DNA from 3 places in the Streptomyces sp. NPDC015242 genome. Region 1 is predicted to be linked to each of the others. Evidence: riboswitches for the same ligand, from Rfam matches in the RefSeq annotation. Region 1 holds a riboswitch; each other region holds the start of a gene.
What was found. A riboswitch is a leader RNA that binds a small molecule or an ion and turns the genes downstream of it on or off. The one in region 1 is predicted to bind cobalamin.
Positions count from the first base shown of each region.

Region 2: linked by a shared signal. The riboswitch ahead of ACF07N_RS07755 (ribonucleoside-diphosphate reductase subunit alpha) and the one ahead of ACF07N_RS00355 (ABC transporter substrate-binding protein) in region 1 are both predicted to bind cobalamin.
Region 3: linked by a shared signal. The riboswitch ahead of ACF07N_RS18055 ((2Fe-2S) ferredoxin domain-containing protein) and the one ahead of ACF07N_RS00355 (ABC transporter substrate-binding protein) in region 1 are both predicted to bind cobalamin.

Region 1 is NZ_JBIBUF010000001.1:66,365-71,852, forward strand. It holds gene ACF07N_RS00330 (YbaK/EbsC family protein) at 1-437, shown strand, start outside; gene ACF07N_RS00335 (cation diffusion facilitator family transporter) at 439-1,557, opposite strand; gene ACF07N_RS00340 (ArsR/SmtB family transcription factor) at 1,621-1,980, shown strand; gene ACF07N_RS00345 (4-hydroxybenzoate 3-monooxygenase) at 1,982-3,205, opposite strand; gene ACF07N_RS00350 (CoA-binding protein) at 3,302-3,712, opposite strand; cobalamin riboswitch at 3,798-3,989, shown strand; gene ACF07N_RS00355 (ABC transporter substrate-binding protein) at 4,060-5,076, shown strand; gene ACF07N_RS00360 (FecCD family ABC transporter permease) at 5,127-5,488, shown strand, end outside.
Region 2 is NZ_JBIBUF010000002.1:509,922-515,409, forward strand. It holds gene ACF07N_RS07740 (GntR family transcriptional regulator) at 235-999, shown strand; gene ACF07N_RS07745 (DUF3311 domain-containing protein) at 1,146-1,412, shown strand; gene mctP (monocarboxylate uptake permease MctP) at 1,409-3,037, shown strand; cobalamin riboswitch at 3,211-3,369, shown strand; gene ACF07N_RS07755 (ribonucleoside-diphosphate reductase subunit alpha) at 3,491-5,488, shown strand, end outside.
Region 3 is NZ_JBIBUF010000005.1:42,633-48,120, reverse strand. It holds gene ACF07N_RS18065 (IucA/IucC family protein) at 1-217, opposite strand, end outside; gene ACF07N_RS18060 (IucA/IucC family protein) at 319-1,875, shown strand; cobalamin riboswitch at 1,901-2,026, shown strand; gene ACF07N_RS18055 ((2Fe-2S) ferredoxin domain-containing protein) at 2,089-2,487, shown strand; gene ACF07N_RS18050 (iron ABC transporter permease) at 2,495-4,567, opposite strand; gene ACF07N_RS18045 (ABC transporter substrate-binding protein) at 4,576-5,488, opposite strand, start outside.

The sequences.
Region 1 (5,488 bases):
TCCTCTACGTCGACACCGAACCGGAATGGGCCGACACCGCGACCTTCGTGGAGCACTACGGCCGGGACCTGCTGGAGCAGTCCGCGAACTGCGTGGTGGTCTCCGGCAAGCGCGGCGGCGAGGCCACGCTCGCGGCCTGCGTCGTGCTGTCCACCACCCGGGTCGACGTGAACAACGTCGTGCGCCGCCGGCTCGGCGCCCGCAAGGCATCCTTCGCCCCCATGGACACCGCGACCGGCGAGACCGGCATGGAGTACGGCGGCATCACCCCGCTCGGCCTGCCGGACGGCTGGCCCGTGCTGGTGGACGCCGCCGTCGTCGACCTGCCCTACGTGCTCGTCGGCAGCGGCCGGCGGCGCGGCAAGCTCCTGGTGCCGGGGAAGGCGTTCGCGGAACTCCCGGGCGCCGTCGTCGTGGAGGGGCTCGGGGTGTCCTGACCTACGCGGCCGTGTGGTGCGCCAGCGGCAGATGGGGGTCCGTCTCGCCGGGTGCCGGTGCCGGGTCCGCGTGCACCAGGGCCGCGGTGAGGCGGGGCACCGCGTGCAGCAGGGCGTGCTCGGCGTCGACGGTGATCCGGTGGGCCTCGCGCACCGTCACCTGGCCGTCCACCACCACCGCGACCTCGGCGCGCAGCCGGTGGCCGATCCAGCGCAGCCGCAGCTCACCCACACCGCGCACGCCCGGCACCCCGGCCAGCGCCCGCTCGGCCCGGTCGACCAGAGCCGGGTCGACGGCGTCCAGTACCCGCCGGAACACCTCGCGGGCCGCGTCCCGCAGGACCAGGGCGATCGCCGCGGTGATGGCCAGGCCGACGAGCGGATCGGCCAGGTGCCAGCCCAGCGCCGACCCGCCGGCGCCCAGCAGCACGGCCAGGGACGTGAAGCCGTCCGTGCGGGCGTGCAATCCGTCGGCGACCAGCGCCGCCGAGCCGATCGCGCGGCCGACGCGGATGCGGTACCGGGCCACCCACTCGTTGCCCGCGAACCCCACGAGTGCGGCCGCGGCGACCGCCGGGACGTGCGCCACCGGGCGCGGATCGAGGAGGCGGTCGATCGCCGCCCATCCGGCGAAGACCGCCGACGCGGCGATCGTCAGGACGATGACCAGGCCCGCCAGGTCCTCGGCCCGGCCGTAGCCGTAGGTGAAGCGGCGCGTGGCCGCCCGCCGGCCCAGCACGAAGGCGATCCCGAGCGGCACGGCGGTCAGCGCGTCCGCGGTGTTGTGCACCGTGTCCCCGAGCAGTGCCACCGAACCGGAGGCGGCCACCACGAACGCCTGCGCCAGCGCGGTCGCGCCGAGCACCGCCAGCGAGACCCACAGCGCTCGCATGCCGCGCGCCGAGGACTCCAGGGCGGAGTCGACCTTGCCGGCGGTCTCGTGGGAGTGCGGGGTGAGCAGGTGACCCAGGCGGTGGCGCAGGCCGGGCCGGTGGCCGTGGCCCGGGCCGTGGTCGTGGCCGTGGCCGTGGCCGTGACCAGGGTCGTCGTCATGACTGTGGCCACGGTGACGGCCGTGGTCATGGTCGCGGGGGTGGGAGTGCTCGTGCCGGTCGCTCACGGGGTTCCCTTCCGGGTGCGGGGCGGGTGGACGCGCGCGCGTCCCTGGCGCCATTATGTGCGTATGAGCGCACGCATGCACCTGTCACCTGCGCACGATGCGCACCCGCGCAGCCCCGGCGAGGAGCAGTTCGCGCTCGCCGCCGAACTCCTCGCGCTCCTCGGGGACCGGACGCGCCTCGCCCTGCTGCATGCTTTGACCGGGGGAGAGGCCGACGTCACGACCCTCACCGAGGCGTGCGGGGCGGCCCGGCCCGCCGTCAGCCAGCACCTGGCGCGCCTGCGTCTCGCGGGCCTGGTGAACACGCGGAAGGAGGGCCGCCGGGTCGTCTATTCACTCCACGACGGTCATCTGCGCCGGCTCGTGGACGAGGCACTGAACGTGGCCGACCACCGGATCGGCGACCGGCCTCCGCACGACTGAGTCAGTAGCGCGCGGCCGTCCCGAGGTACTGCTCGGCGAAGGCCGCCGCCGCGACGGGTGAGGTGAACAGGCGGCGCAGCCGGGCCAGCGTGGTGCCCGCGCGGAACGGATCGCCCGCCGCCGTGCCGTGGTACACCTCGGACAGCCACTGCGAGAACTCCTGGTAGTCCCACACGCGCCGCAGGCACGCCTCGGCGTAGCCGGCCAGGCCGCCGTCCTCGCCCCGGGTCAGGTGGTCCACCAGGGCGTCACCGAGCAGGAAGGCGTCGTGCAGGGCGAGATTCATGCCCTTGGCGGCGATGGGGGCGACCAGATGGGCCGCGTCGCCCGCGAGGAACAGCCGGCCGTGCACCATCGGCTCGACCACGTAGTCGTGCATGTCCAGCACGCGCTTCTCGATCAGCCGGCCCTCCGTCAGCGGGGGCGCCCCGGACGCCCCGAGCCGCTCCCGCAGCTCCGCCCAGACCCGGTCGTGCGGCCAGTTGCCGGGGTCGTCGCCCGGCGGGCACTGGAGGTAGTAGCGGGTCACCTCGGGGCTGCGCGGCATCTGCCCGGCGAACCCGCGGGCGTGACAGCCGAACAGCACGCAGTCCGCGGACGGCGGGGCCTCGGCGAGCAGCGCCAGCCAGCCGATGCCGTAGTCGTGCCGGGCGATGCGCACCCGCTCCGGGGGCAGTGACGCCCGGCTCACCCCGCGCGCCCCGTCGCACCCGGCGACGAAGTCCGCCCGGACCACCCGCCGTTCACCCGTGTCGGGACAGACGTACGAGACCGACGGCCGGTCGGAGCCGAGGTCGTGGAGCCGGACGTCGCTCACGCCGAAGCGGATCCGCCCGCCGCGCACGTCGGCGTACTCCCGGACCAGGTCCGTCACCAGCAGCGGCTGCGGATAGACGAAGTGGTGGCTGCCCGTCAGCTCGCCGTAGGAGAAGCGGTAGCGCTCCCCGCCGAAGCGGAACTCGCACGCGCTGTGCAGCTCCGCCCGGTCGAGCAGGTTGCGGGCCAGACCGCGCTTCTCCAGGGCGCGCACGGCCCACTCCTCGATGACCCCGGCCCGGGGCCGCTGCTCGATGAACTCCCGGGTCTCCGTCTCCAGTACCAGGCAGTCCACCGAGGCGGCCCGCAGGATGTTGCCCACCGTCAGTCCGGCGGGGCCGGCGCCCACCACGACGACCGGAAAGCGTTCGGATGCGCCGGAGTTCGCGGGCAGGGGGAGGTCGGCCATGCCGCTCATTATGGAGGCGGCGTCAGGGGGCGGGCACCCCCGCCGCGGCCGGAAGGGCGCACCGCCTCAGGGCCCGGCGGCGAGCAGCCGCGCCGGTCACCGCCCGAGCCGCGGGATCTCGATCGCCGGGCAGCGGTCCATCACCATCTCGAGACCCGCGGCCCGGGTCCGCTCGTACGCCGCCTCGTCGAGGACCCCCAGCTGGAACCAGACGCCCTTCGCGCCCTTGGCGACCGCCTCGTCCGCGACGGCGCCCGCCAGCTCGCTGTTGACGAAGACGTCCACGACGTCCACGTCGAAGGGAATGTCCGCCAGGCTCGCGTAACCCTGCTCGCCGTGCACCGTCTCGGCCTTCGGGTGCACCGGCACCACCCGCTTGCCGAAGCGCTGGAGCACGGCCGCGACCCCGTACGCCGCGCGCTGCCGGTTCGACGACAGGCCCACCACGGCCCAGGTGTCGCCGAGCCCGGTGAGAATCCTGCGGACCGCTGCCTCGTCGCCGTACACCGGCGGCCTCCTCGAGAACGTCGTGGACAAAGGGTGCTGTCCCGGCAACCACGCGGCACGCGCGGTGATTCCCCGGAACCCGCCGTGATAGCTTGCCGAGGCCAGTCGAACCCATGTACGTGGGTCAGGGAATCCGGTGGAAATCCGGAACTGACGCGCAGCGGTGAGGGGGACGGGCGGGGCCTCGGCCACTGGACTTCCGCTACGGACGTCCGGGAAGGCGCTCCGATCCGGGTGAACCCGAGTCCGAAGACCTGCTGGCGGCCCCCGCGGCCGGTGCGCGGCGGGGGAGCACCGTACGACCGGGCTCCGCGATCGGGCCCTCGACGACTGAGGACTGGTTCCCCGTGCCCCTCGCCCCATCCGCCCGTGCCGCCGTGCTGCTCGCGGCCGGCTCCCTGCTCCTCACCGGCTGCGGCGACCCGCAGCCCGCCCCGGCGAAGGCCGCCGTCACCCTCGACAACTGCGGCCACGCGGTGCGCGTCGAGACCCCGCCCGAGCGCGCCGTCTCCCTCAACCAGGGCACCACCGAGATCCTGCTCTCCCTCGGCCTCGCCGACCGCCTCGCGGGCACGGCCACCTGGACCGACCCGGTGATGAAGGGCCTGGCGAAGGCGAACGCGACGGTGCCGCGCATCGCCGACGACAACCCCTCCTTCGAACGGGTCCTGGACGCGGACCCGGACTTCGTGGCCGCCTCCTTCGTCTCCACCCTCGGCCGGGGCGGCGTCGCCACCCGCGAGCAGTTCGAGAAGCTCGGCGTCCCCACCTACGTCTCCCCGTCCGACTGCGCAGGGAAGGACAACTCCGGCGGTGGCGACGGTGCCCGCGACAAGGCCCTCGGCATGGACGCCGTCTACGGCGAGGTGCGCGACCTGGCGGCCGTCTTCGGGGTGCGGGAACGCGGCGACGCCCTCGTGGACTCGCTGCGCCGGCGCATGCGGAAGGCCACCGCGGGCATCGACGCCTCCGACGTCACCCTCCTGTACTGGTTCGCCAACTCCGAGTCGCCCTACATGGCGGGCTGTTGCGGGGCGCCCGGCATCATCACCCGCTCCCTCGGCGCGCGGAACGTCTTCGACGACACGCACCAGGAATGGCCGCAGATCAACTGGGAGACCGTCGCCGACCGCGACCCCGACGTCCTCGTCATCGGGGACCTCACCCGCAGGTCGCAGACCGCCGAGTCGGCCGCGAAGAAGATCGCCTTCCTCGAGTCCAACCCGGCCACGAAGAACATGGACGCGGTCCGGCACAAGCGGTACGTGCTGCTCAGCGGGCAGGCCATGAACCCGACCATCCGCACGGTCGAGGGCGTCGAACGGGTCGCCGCGGGCCTGCGCCGGTTCGGGCTGGTGAAGTGACCGCCCGGGACCCGCTGCCGGAGACCGGGGGCCGCCCGGCGGCCGTCTCCCTGCCCCGCCGCGGTACCGGGCTCGCGCTCGGCGCGGCCGGAGCGGTCGCACTCGTCGCCTCCCTCGCCGTGGCCATCACCATCGGCCCCGCCGACATACGCGTCGGGGACGTGTGGTCCGTGGTGGCCGCCCACCTCGGCCTGGGCAGCTCGGAGCTGACGCCGATCCGGGACGGCATCGTCTGGCAGCTGCGGCTGCCGCGCACCCTGCTCGCGGCCGTGTGCGGGGCCGGACTCGCCGTGTGCGGGGCGGTGATGCAGTCGCTGCTGCGCAACCCGCTGGCCGACCCGTTCGTGCTCGGGGTCTCCTCGGGCGCCTCCACCGGCGCGGTCGCCGTGGTCGTGCTGGGCGCGGGCGGCGG
Region 2 (5,488 bases), on a different contig from region 1:
GACCAGTACGGGGAGCTTGGCCCAGGCCAACCAGCCTGTCAAGGGTCGCGAGAAGGCTCTGACCAGCCGTTATGCGACCTACATATGCAGGAACCTTTAAGTAAGAAGCCAGCGAAAACCCGCTTGCAGAGGCCATACTTCAGGTAGACCACTGACAACGGTGGACTAGACCAAACAAGGCGCCGACGGTATACAAGTGAGATCGTTCGGCGGACCGAGCCGGGAAGGCGGAGCATGAGCACCGACGTCAGCAGTGCGGAGAACGAGAACGGGGTGCCCGTCCGTACCGCACGTGTGCCCAAGTACTACCGCCTGAAGAAGCACCTGCTCGACATGACGGAGACCCAGGCGCCGGGCACGCCCGTCCCGCCCGAGCGCACCCTCGCGGCGGAGTTCGACACCTCCCGCACGACCGTGCGCCAGGCACTGCAGGAGCTGGTCGTCGAGGGCCGGCTGGAACGCATCCAGGGCAAGGGCACCTTCGTCGCCAAGCCGAAGGTCTCGCAGGCCCTGCAACTGACCTCCTACACCGAGGACATGCGCGCCCAGGGCCTGGAGCCGACCTCACAGCTGCTGGACATCGGCTACATCACCGCCGACGACCGGCTCGCCGGGCTGCTCGACATCACACCGGGCGGACGCGTGCTGCGCATCGAGCGCCTGCGCATGGCCAACGGCGAGCCCATGGCCATCGAGACCACGCACCTGAGCGCGAAGCGCTTCCCCGCGCTGCGCCGGTCCCTGGTGAAGTACACGTCCCTCTACACCGCGCTCGCCGAGGTCTACGACGTCCATCTCGCCGAGGCCGAGGAGACGATCGAGACGTCGCTGGCCACCCCGCGCGAGGCGGGCCTGCTCGGCACCGACGTCGGCCTGCCCATGCTGATGCTGTCCCGGCACTCGCTGGACCGGGACGGCCAGCCGGTGGAGTGGGTGCGGTCGGTCTACCGCGGCGACCGGTACAAGTTCGTGGCCCGCCTGAAGCGCCCCCAGGAGTGACCGGCCGGCGACGCGACCGGCCCACGGCGGGACTCCCGTTTCTTTTGGGTACCGCATTGCGGACGAGGGGTTCCGCTTCCGCCGCACCCTGACCTAGATTGCCTGCGCATTGCACAGGTGATCACTTGAGGGGACGGAGCCGCCTGATGTCGCAACCCCCGGAAACCAGCAGAGGGCCGGTGGTGACGCCGATGCGCGTCGTCATCGCCGTCTGTCTCATAGCGCCCTTCATCGCCATGCTGTGGGTCGGCTCGTACGCGAAGACCGACCCGGCCTTCATCGGCATCCCGTTCTTCTACTGGTACCAGATGGCCTGGGTGCTGATCTCCACGGCGCTGACGATGATCGCCTTCAAGCTGTGGCAGCGTGACCAGCGCGCCCGCTCGGCCGCGAAGGGCGGTGCGTCGGAGTGAAGGACGGCGTGAACGGCGTCGCACTCGCCGTCTTCATCTTCTTCTTCCTGGCCGTCACGGTCATGGGCTTCCTCGCCGCGCGCTGGCGCAAGGCCGAGAACGAGCACAGCCTGGACGAATGGGGCCTGGGCGGCCGCTCGTTCGGCACCTGGATCACCTGGTTCCTGCTCGGCGGCGACCTGTACACGGCGTACACCTTCGTGGCCGTGCCGGCGGCGATCTACGCGGCGGGAGCGGCGGGCTTCTTCGCGGTGCCCTACACGATCCTGGTCTACCCGCTGATCTTCACGTTCCTGCCGCGCCTGTGGTCGGTCTCCCACAAGCACGGCTACGTGACGACCTCCGACTTCGTGCGCGGCCGCTTCGGCTCCAAGGGCCTGTCCCTGGCCGTGGCGCTCACCGGCATCCTGGCGACGATGCCCTACATCGCCCTCCAGCTGGTCGGCATCCAGGCCGTGCTGGACGTGATGGGGGTCGGCGGCGGTGAGAACACCAACTGGTTCATCAAGGACCTGCCGCTGCTGATCGCCTTCGGTGTGCTGGCGGCCTACACGTACTCGTCGGGTCTGCGGGCGCCCGCGCTCATCGCGTTCGTGAAGGACACGCTGATCTACATCGTCATCGCGGTGGCGATCATCTACATCCCGATCAAGCTGGGCGGGTTCGACGACATCTTCGCCAAGGCGGGCGACGCGTTCAGCCAGACCAACCCGGCGACGGGCGCGCCGCGCGGTGCGCTGACACCGCCCGAGGCGGGCCAGTGGACCTACGCCACGCTGGCGCTGGGCTCCGCGCTGGCGCTGTTCATGTACCCGCACTCCATCACGGCGACGCTGTCCTCCAAGAGCCGTGAGGTGATCCGCCGCAACACCACGATCCTGCCGCTGTACTCGCTGATGCTGGGTCTGCTGGCGCTGCTCGGGTTCATGGCGATCGCGGCCGGCATCAAGGTGCAGAACGGGCAGCTGGCGATCCCGCAGCTGTTCGAGACGATGTTCCCGGACTGGTTCGCCGGTGTGGCGTTCGCGGCGATCGGCATCGGCGCGCTGGTGCCGGCGGCCATCATGTCCATCGCGGCCGCGAACCTGTTCACGCGCAACATCTACAAGGACTTCATCAAGCCGGACGCCACGCCCGCGCAGGAGACCAAGGTCTCCAAGCTGGTGTCCCTGCTGGTGAAGGTGGGCGCCCTGGCCTTCGTGCTGACGATGGACAAGACGGTCGCCATCAACTTCCAGCTGCTCGGCGGTATCTGGATCCTGCAGACCTTCCCGGCCCTGGTCGGCGGCCTGTTCACGCGCTGGTTCCACCGCTGGGCGCTGCTCGCGGGCTGGGCGGTCGGCATGGTCTACGGCACGGTCGCCGCGTACGGGGTCGCCTCGCCGACGCAGAAGCACTTCGGCGGCTCCTCCAAGGAGATCCCCGGCATCGGCGAGATCGGCTACATCGGCCTCACGGCGTTCGTGCTGAACGTGGTGGTGACGGTGGTCCTGACGTTCGTCCTCAAGGCCCTGAAGGCCCCCGACGGCGTCGACGAGACCAAGCCGGAGGACTACACGGCCGACGCGGGCGACCCGGGGGTGCAGGTCGAACTGCCGCCCGCCACCGCCGGTTCCTCGCACTGACCTTTGGGGCGCCCGGCACCGCGCCCCGCACGACGAACGACCCGCAGCGGGCCGCCGTGAGCACACCTCACGGCGGCCCGCCGTCGTTCGCCCGGTGCCCGTCCCGCGCCTGCCGGAGATCACTCTGCACACCTACCAGCTGACGCTCTGAAACCAGCGCGACACAACATCTGGGGGTGCCGATCGAACCCGGCACAAGATGTATGCTCATGCTCGCTGTCGCCGCAGGGGAATCCGGTGCGAATCCGGAACTGTCCCGCAACGGTGTACCCATGCCCTTTCACGCGGTATGGGCGTCAGTCCGAGGACCTGCCGACAGTGCGCCCGGCCACCCGGCCGGTGTGCCTGACGTCCGGGCCTCGTGGAATGGGCCGGTGGACGCGACGCCGCGTGCGCTCGTGTGCTGCCCCCTGCCCTCGACGAGGCCCCGTGCCGAGCGAGGGAGAGCCCCACGTGACCATCGCGCCAGCCGATCCGGTCTCAGCCGCCGAAGAACCCGCGGAAGAAGCGCACGACGCTCCCGGTGCCGCCCTGTTGCGGACCCTGACCGAACTGACCGCCGACCTCCCCGACGCCGACCCCGGCCGGGTCGCCGCCGCCGCCCTGCGCGGCCGGTCGGCGCGGGCCGACGAGGCGGAGTTGCGCGAGCTGGCCACCGAGGCGGCCGCCGGTCTCATCTCCGAGGACCCCGCCTACTCCCGGCTGGCCGCCCGGCTGCTGACCATCGGCATCCGCGCCGAGGCCGCCTCCCAGGGCGTCTCGTCGTTCACGGAGTCGGTCGCCGTGGGGCACCGCGAGGGGCTCATCGCCGACCGCACCGCCGAGTTCGTCCGGGTGCACGCGGCCCGGCTCGACGCCCTGATCGACACCACCGCCGACGACCGCTTCGGCTACTTCGGCCTGCGCACCCTGCACAGCCGCTACCTGCTGCGCCACCCCCTCACCCGCAAGGTGATCGAGACGCCCCAGCACTTCCTGCTGCGCGTGGCGAGCGGCCTCGCCGAGGACGACACCGCACGGGCCGTGGACGAAGTCGCCGCCCTCTACCGGCTGATGAGCCGCCTCGACTACCTCCCCTCCTCCCCCACCCTGTTCAACTCCGGCACCCGGCACCCCCAGATGTCGTCCTGCTACCTGCTCGACTCCCCCAAGGACGAGCTGGACTCCATCTACGACCGCTACCACCAGGTCGCCCGCCTGTCGAAGCACGCCGGCGGCATCGGCATCGCCTACTCCCGCGTCCGGGCCCGGGGTTCGCTGATCCGCGGCACGAACGGCCACTCCAACGGCATCGTCCCGTTCCTGAAGACCCTCGACGCCTCGGTCGCCGCCGTGAACCAGGGCGGCCGCCGCAAGGGCGCCGCCGCGGTCTACCTGGAGACCTGGCACTCCGACATCGAGGAGTTCCTGGAACTGCGCGACAACACCGGCGAGGACGCCCGCCGCACGCACAACCTCAACCTCGCGCACTGGGTCCCGGACGAGTTCATGCGCCGGGTGAACGCCGACGCGCAGTGGTCGCTGTTCTCCCCCGCGGACGTGCCCGAGCTGGTGGACCTGTGGGGCGAGGAGTTCGACACCGCCTACCGGGCCGCCGAGGCGAAGGGCCTGGCGCGCAAGACGCTGCCCGCGCGCGAGCTGTACGGCCGGATGATGCGCACCCTCGCGCAGACCGGCAACGGCTGGATGACCTTCAAGGACGCCGCCAACCGCACCGCCAACCAGACCGCCGAGCCGGGCCACGTCGTCCACTCCTCCAACCTCTGCACCGAGATCCTGGAGGTGACCAGCGACGGCGAGACGGCGGTCTGCAACCTCGGCTCGGTCAACCTCGGCGCGTTCGTGACCGGCGGGGACATCGACTGGGAGCGCCTGGACGAGACCGTCCGCACGGCCGTGACGTTCCTCGACCGGGTCGTCGACATCAACTTCTACCCGACCGAGCAGGCGGGCCGCTCCAACGCCCGCTGGCGCCCGGTCGGCCTCGGCGCGATGGGTCTGCAGGACGTCTTCTTCCAGCTGCGCCTGCCCTTCGACTCGCCCGAGGCGAAGGCCCTGTCCACCCGCCTCGCCGAGCGCGTCATGCTCGCCGCCTACGAGGCCTCCGCCGACCTCGCCGAGCGCAACGGCCCGCTGCCCGCCTGGGAGAAGACGCGTACGGCCCGGGGCGTGCTGCACCCCGACCACTACGACGTGGAGCTGACCTGGCCCGAACGCTGGGCGGCCCTGCGCGAGCGGATCGCCACGACCGGCCTGCGCAACTCGCTGCTGCTCGCCATCGCGCCCACCGCCACCATCGCCTCCATCGCGGGCGTGTACGAGTGCATCGAGCCGCAGGTGTCCAACCTGTTCAAGCGCGAGACGCTGTCCGGCGAGTTCCTCCAGGTCAACTCCTACCTGGTGGACGAGCTCAAGCGGCTCGGCGTGTGGGACGCCCGCACCCGCGAGGCA
Region 3 (5,488 bases), on a different contig from region 1:
GCCGGCGCCCGTCGGCCAGCAGCAGGGTCACACCGTCCCGGCCCCGCTCCACGCCTGTCACCCAGGGCAGCGGATCATGCGTGAGGCCGCGCCACAGGCGGGACAGCACGGCCGCCCGGGCGCCGGGCAGTTCGGCCTCGTACCGCGGCAGGAGCCCGGGCCGTACGACGGACAGCTCGTCGGCGACCTCGGTCTCGGCGCTGGAGGGACGGTGCACGGGCGGACTCCTCGGGTACGAATAGGGCGTCACAGCGGAACGGCGACGACCTGCATACTGATCATCCCCGCCCGGGAACGCTGGAAGGACCGTAGGGACGAGTGGAACGCGTGGACCTCATGCCCCCGCCCGCCGACGACGACTCGGCCCACGGTGACGACCCGGCCATCGCCGCTCTCGCCGACGCGTACGCCGCCGTGCCCCTGCTCAACTGCCTGCTGCGCGAGGTCGCCCGGCCGGTGCGCGAGGAGGGCGCCCACCGCGTCCACCACCTGCCCGGCGGCGACCGCCTGCTGCGCGTGCGCGGAACCCGGCGGCCCGCCGAGCCCGAGGTCGAGGTGGCGGGCGCCTGGCAGCGCCTCGGCCACACCGCACTCGTCGACCTGGTCGCCGGGGAACTGCGCCGGCGCACCGGGCTGGCCAACCCCGACCTGCCCGCCGAGATGAGGGACAGCCGGGACGTCGTGGCCGCGCTCCTGGCCGCCCGGGCCGGGGCGGCGCCGCCCGCGGACCTCTACCAGCGGTCCGAGCAGTGCCTGCTCACCGGCCACACCCACCACCCGGCCCCCAAGGCCCGCGGCGGCGGCCCCGCCGCGTCCTGGCTGCCGTACGCGCCCGAGGCGTACGCCCGCTTCCCGCTGGTGCTGCTCGGGGTGCGCGAGGACACCGTCGCCGAGGACGGCGACACCTCCGCCCTCGACGCCCTCGGCACAGCCCCGCCCGGCTACCGGCTGCTCCCGGCCCACCCCTGGCAGCTCGGCCTGGCCGCCCGTGAGCTGGCCCCCGCCTTCGCGGACGGCAGACTGCTCCGGCTCGGCACCACGGCCTTCGACACCTGGCCGACGGCCGCGATCCGCACCGTCTACGCCCCCGGGCGGGACCTGTTCCTGAAGTTCAGCCTGGACGTGCGCATCACCAACGACATCCGCCGGCTGTGGCGCCACGACCTGCTCGCCCTGCGCCGGACCGACACGGCCACGGGCGCGGCCCTCGCCGCCTGCGACGGCCCGCCCGGCTGGCTCGCCGACCGCGGGTACCGCACCGCGGACTTCGCCTTCGAGGCCCTGGCCGTCCTGGTCCGCGACGGCTTCGCCGGCCGCCTCGTGCCCGGGGCGACCCCGCTGCTCGCCGCGGGGCTCGTCGAGGGCTTCGACGGCAACCCGCTCGACCGCGTCACCGACCCGGAGGCCTGGTGGGAGGCGTACCTCGCGCACGCCGTGCCCCCGGTCCTGGCGGCCTTCGCGGGGCACGGCGTGGTCGTCGAGGCCCATCTGCAGAACACGCTCGTCGCCGTGGACGCCGACGGCATGCCGGTGCAGGTGCTGTACCGGGACGCCGAGGGCGTGAAACTGCTGCCGGACGTGGGGCGCGCCGCCGGCTGGGAGCGGCTGGTGTACTGCCTGGTCGTCAACCACCTCACCGAGATCGCCGGGGCCCTCGCCGAGCGCCGGCCCGGGTTCGACCCCTGGCCCGCCGCCCGCCGCGAACTCGCCCGGCACGACCTGCCGGAGATCCCGGCCCTGCTCGCCTCCCCGACGCTGCCCGCCAAGACGAACCTGCTGCTGCGCTGGACGGGAGCGGACGGCGCCGACGCCCGCTACCTGCCGCTGCCGAACCCGCTCAGGCGGTCCCGGCCGGGTCACGGCCCCGTGGAATGATGACCGGCGACGAAGGCGACGGCGGACGAGGAAGCCGGTGTGAATCCGGCGCGGTCCCGCCACTGTGATCGGCGAGCCGGTCCCGACAGGCCACTGCCCGCGCGCGGGTGGGAAGGCCGGGACCTGCGGCGACCCGAGAGCCAGGAGACTCACGCGGTCGCCTCCTCCACGGACCACCGGGGCGGATCTCCCCGGAGAGAGGGCAGGTGCGGCATGCCCGCGACGCCGGCCGGCGACCCCCTGGACGAGACCCCGGGCGGATCCCCGCCGTGCCGTGTCGTCGTCTGCCGGGACTGCTGCTGCGGCAGCCCCAAGGTGACCGGCGTCGACCACGCGGCCCAGACCGAGCGCCTGCGCGCGGCGGCACCCGTGCGGATCTCCGACTGCCTGGACGTCTGCGACCAGGCCAACGTGGTCGTCGTGCAGCCCTCGGCCGCGGGCCGGGCCGCGGGAGCCCGGCCCGTCTGGCTCGGTCTGCTCAACGACCCGGCCGCCACCGAGGACGTCGTCTCCTGGGTCCGGGCCGGCGGCCCGGGCGTGGCCCCGCTGCCGGACATCCTCGGACTGTACGTCTTCAGCCCCCGGGCGCGGCGGGACGGGGACCGCCCCTGACACCGGCTCAGGCCGCCCGGCGGCCGCGGATCAGCAGCCACAGGAAGTACGGGGTGCCGATCACGGCCGTCATCAGACCGGCGCCCAGCTGGGCCGGGGCGATCACCGTACGGCCGACGAGATCGGCCGTGCAGACGAGCGCGGCGCCGAGCAGCACGGCGACCGGCACCACCCGCACGTGCCGCCGGCCCACCAGGGCCCGGGCCGCGTGCGGCGCGACGAGACCGACGAAGCCGATGGTGCCGGCCGAGGCCACGGCGGTCGCCGCCAGCAGCACGCCCACCACCAGGAAGCCGAGCCGGGCCCGGGGCAGCCCCAGTCCGAGCAGGCGCGGGGTGTCCCCGTCCAGCGAGACGAGGTCCAGCTCGGTGCGCCGGGCGACCGCGACGGCCAGGCCCAGGGCCAGCACGAGCGCGACGGGCACGACGTCCGCCGTGGTCCGCCCGTACGTCGAACCGGACAGCCAGGTCAGCGCCTTCGTGGCGTTGAACGGGTCGGTGAGCACGATGAGCAGGCTGATCAGGGCCGTCGATCCGGCCGCCACGCCGATGCCGACGAGGACCAGCCGGCTCTGCTGGTAGCCGCCCCGGGCGGCGAGCCCGAACACGAGGGCGGAGGCCAGCGCCGCTCCGGCGAACGCCGCCGAGGCGACGCCCCAGGAGCCGGCGGCGGGCACGGTGGTCACGAGCAGCACGGCACCCAGCGCGGCGCCGCCCGAGACCCCCAGCACCCCGGGTTCCGCCAGCGGATTGCGGGTCACGGCCTGCACCAGCGTGCCGGCCAGCGCGAGGGCGGCGCCCGCGCACAGCGCGGCGAGCACCCGCGGCACCCGGGTGTCCAGGACGAAGGAGACGGTCCGGCCGGCCCGCCCCTGCGCCCAGTTGGCGACGTCCCCGAGCAGGAGCTTGCTGTCGCCCAGCAGCACACCGGCGAGGGCGGCGCCGACGACGACGGCGGCCAGGGCGGCCGCCGTGGCCAGGTACGCCGTGCGGCCGGGGATGCGCAGCCGGTCCGGTGGCTCCACCCCGGCCGTGTCCCGCAGCCGCAGCGCCGTCGCCACCAGGAACACGGCGCCGACCAGGCTGGTGACGATGCCGGTGGGCACGCCGACGGCGGTGTCGGCGGGGATCAGGGCCCGCAGCAGCACGTCGGAGCCGAGCACCAACGCGGCCCCGGCCAGCCCGGCCGCGGGCAGCGCCGCCCGCGCGCGGGTGAAGCCGCGGAACCGGCGGGCGAGCGGCCGGACCAGGGCGGGCGCGCAGAGCCCGACGTAGCCGAGCGGCCCGGCGAGCGTGACGGCCGCCGCGGACAGCAGCGCCGCGAGCACCACCACCGTGACCCGGGTGGCGTGCACCGGGACGCCGAGGCCGCGCGCCGCGTCGTCGCCGAGGGCGAGCGCGTCGACCCGCCGGGCGACCAGCAGCAGCCCGGCGAGCCCCACGAGGGCGACGGGCAGCATCTGCAGGACGCCGTCGAAGCCGTTCTGGCCGATGCTGCCCTGGTTCCACTGGTAGAGGCCCTCCGTCTGCTGCGGGAACAGCAGCAGGAGCCCTTCCGTCAGGGAGTTCAGGCCCAGCGCGAGCGCGGTGCCGGCCAGGACCAGCCGTACGGTGCCCGTGCCGAGGCCGGACAGGGCGAGCACCACGGCCGCGGCCAGCAGCCCGCCCGCGAAGGCCACGCCCGAGGAGGCGAGCAGCGGCAGGGAGACGCCGGTCGCGCCGGCCAGCCCGAGCGCCAGGTACGAGCCGGCGTTCACCGCGAGGGTGTCGGGCGAGGCGAGCACGTTGCGGCTGACGGCCTGGAGCACGGCGCCCGCGATGCCGAGGACGACGCCGACCAGGACGCCCGCGGTCATCCGCGGCAGCCGTGAGGCGATCACCACGGACGCGTCGGCCGGATCGGCCTGCCCGGTCAGGGCCTTGAAAACCTGCGCCGGCCCGACGGCGGCGGTGCCCTGGGTGATGTCGACGACCGCGAGGGCGGCGACGAGGAGGACGAGCCCGGCCGTCACCGCGGCCGCACCCGTCCGGGACGCGGCCGCCGGGGGACGGACGGCGGGGGGCGCTTCGGTGACGGCCATGACGGGCGTTACTTCGTCAGCGCTTCGACGAGGGCGTCGATGTACGCCTCCATCGAGCCGGGACCGCCGAACATCCAGATGCCGTCGGGCAGCCGGTGCACGTCGCCCGCCTTCACGAACGGCAGGGAGGTCCACACGGCGTTCTTCTTCAGCTGCCCGGCGAACGGGTTGCTGGCCTTGTCGCCGTCGTTGCCGATGTAGGCGAACGCGGTGTCCTTCGGCAGGGCGGTCAGGCCCTCGACGTCGGTGGTGCCGAGGCCGTAGGCCGGGTCGCCCTTGACCTTCCAGGCGTTCTTCAGGCCCAGTTCCTCGTTGACGGAGCCGATGAGGGAGCCGCTGGTGTACGGGCGGACGGAGACCTGGTTGGACGTCACGTACCCGTCGGCGAAGGCTATGCCGGTGCCGTCGAGCTTCGCGTCGGCGAGGGTCTTGCGGCCCTCGGCGAGCTTGGCGTCGAAGCTCTCGCGGGCGGCCTCGGCCTTGTCGGTGGTGCCGGTGGCCTGCGCGATCAGGTCGAGGTTCTTGAACATCTGCCCGATCTGGTCGGCGGCGTCGGCCGACTTGATCCCCAGCACCGGGGCGATCTTGCGCAGCTGCTTCACGGCCGCCTCGGGCAGGTCGGAACTGGCCACGATCAGGTCGGGGGAGAGCGAGGCGATGGTGTCCATGCTGGGCTCGCCGCGGGTGCCGATGTCCTTGGGCTCGTTCTTCAGCGGGACGGCGGTGTCCCAGGTCTTGTAGCCCTTGACGTCGGCGACGCCCACCGGGTCGACGCCGAGGGTGATGAGGCTCTCGACCTCGTTCCACTCGGTGGCGACGACCTTCTTCGCGGGGCCGTCCAGCTTCACCTTCGCGCCGGTGGCGTCGGTGAGGGTGATGCCCTTGGAGGCCTTGGCCCCGGAGGTGTCGGCGGCCGGCTCG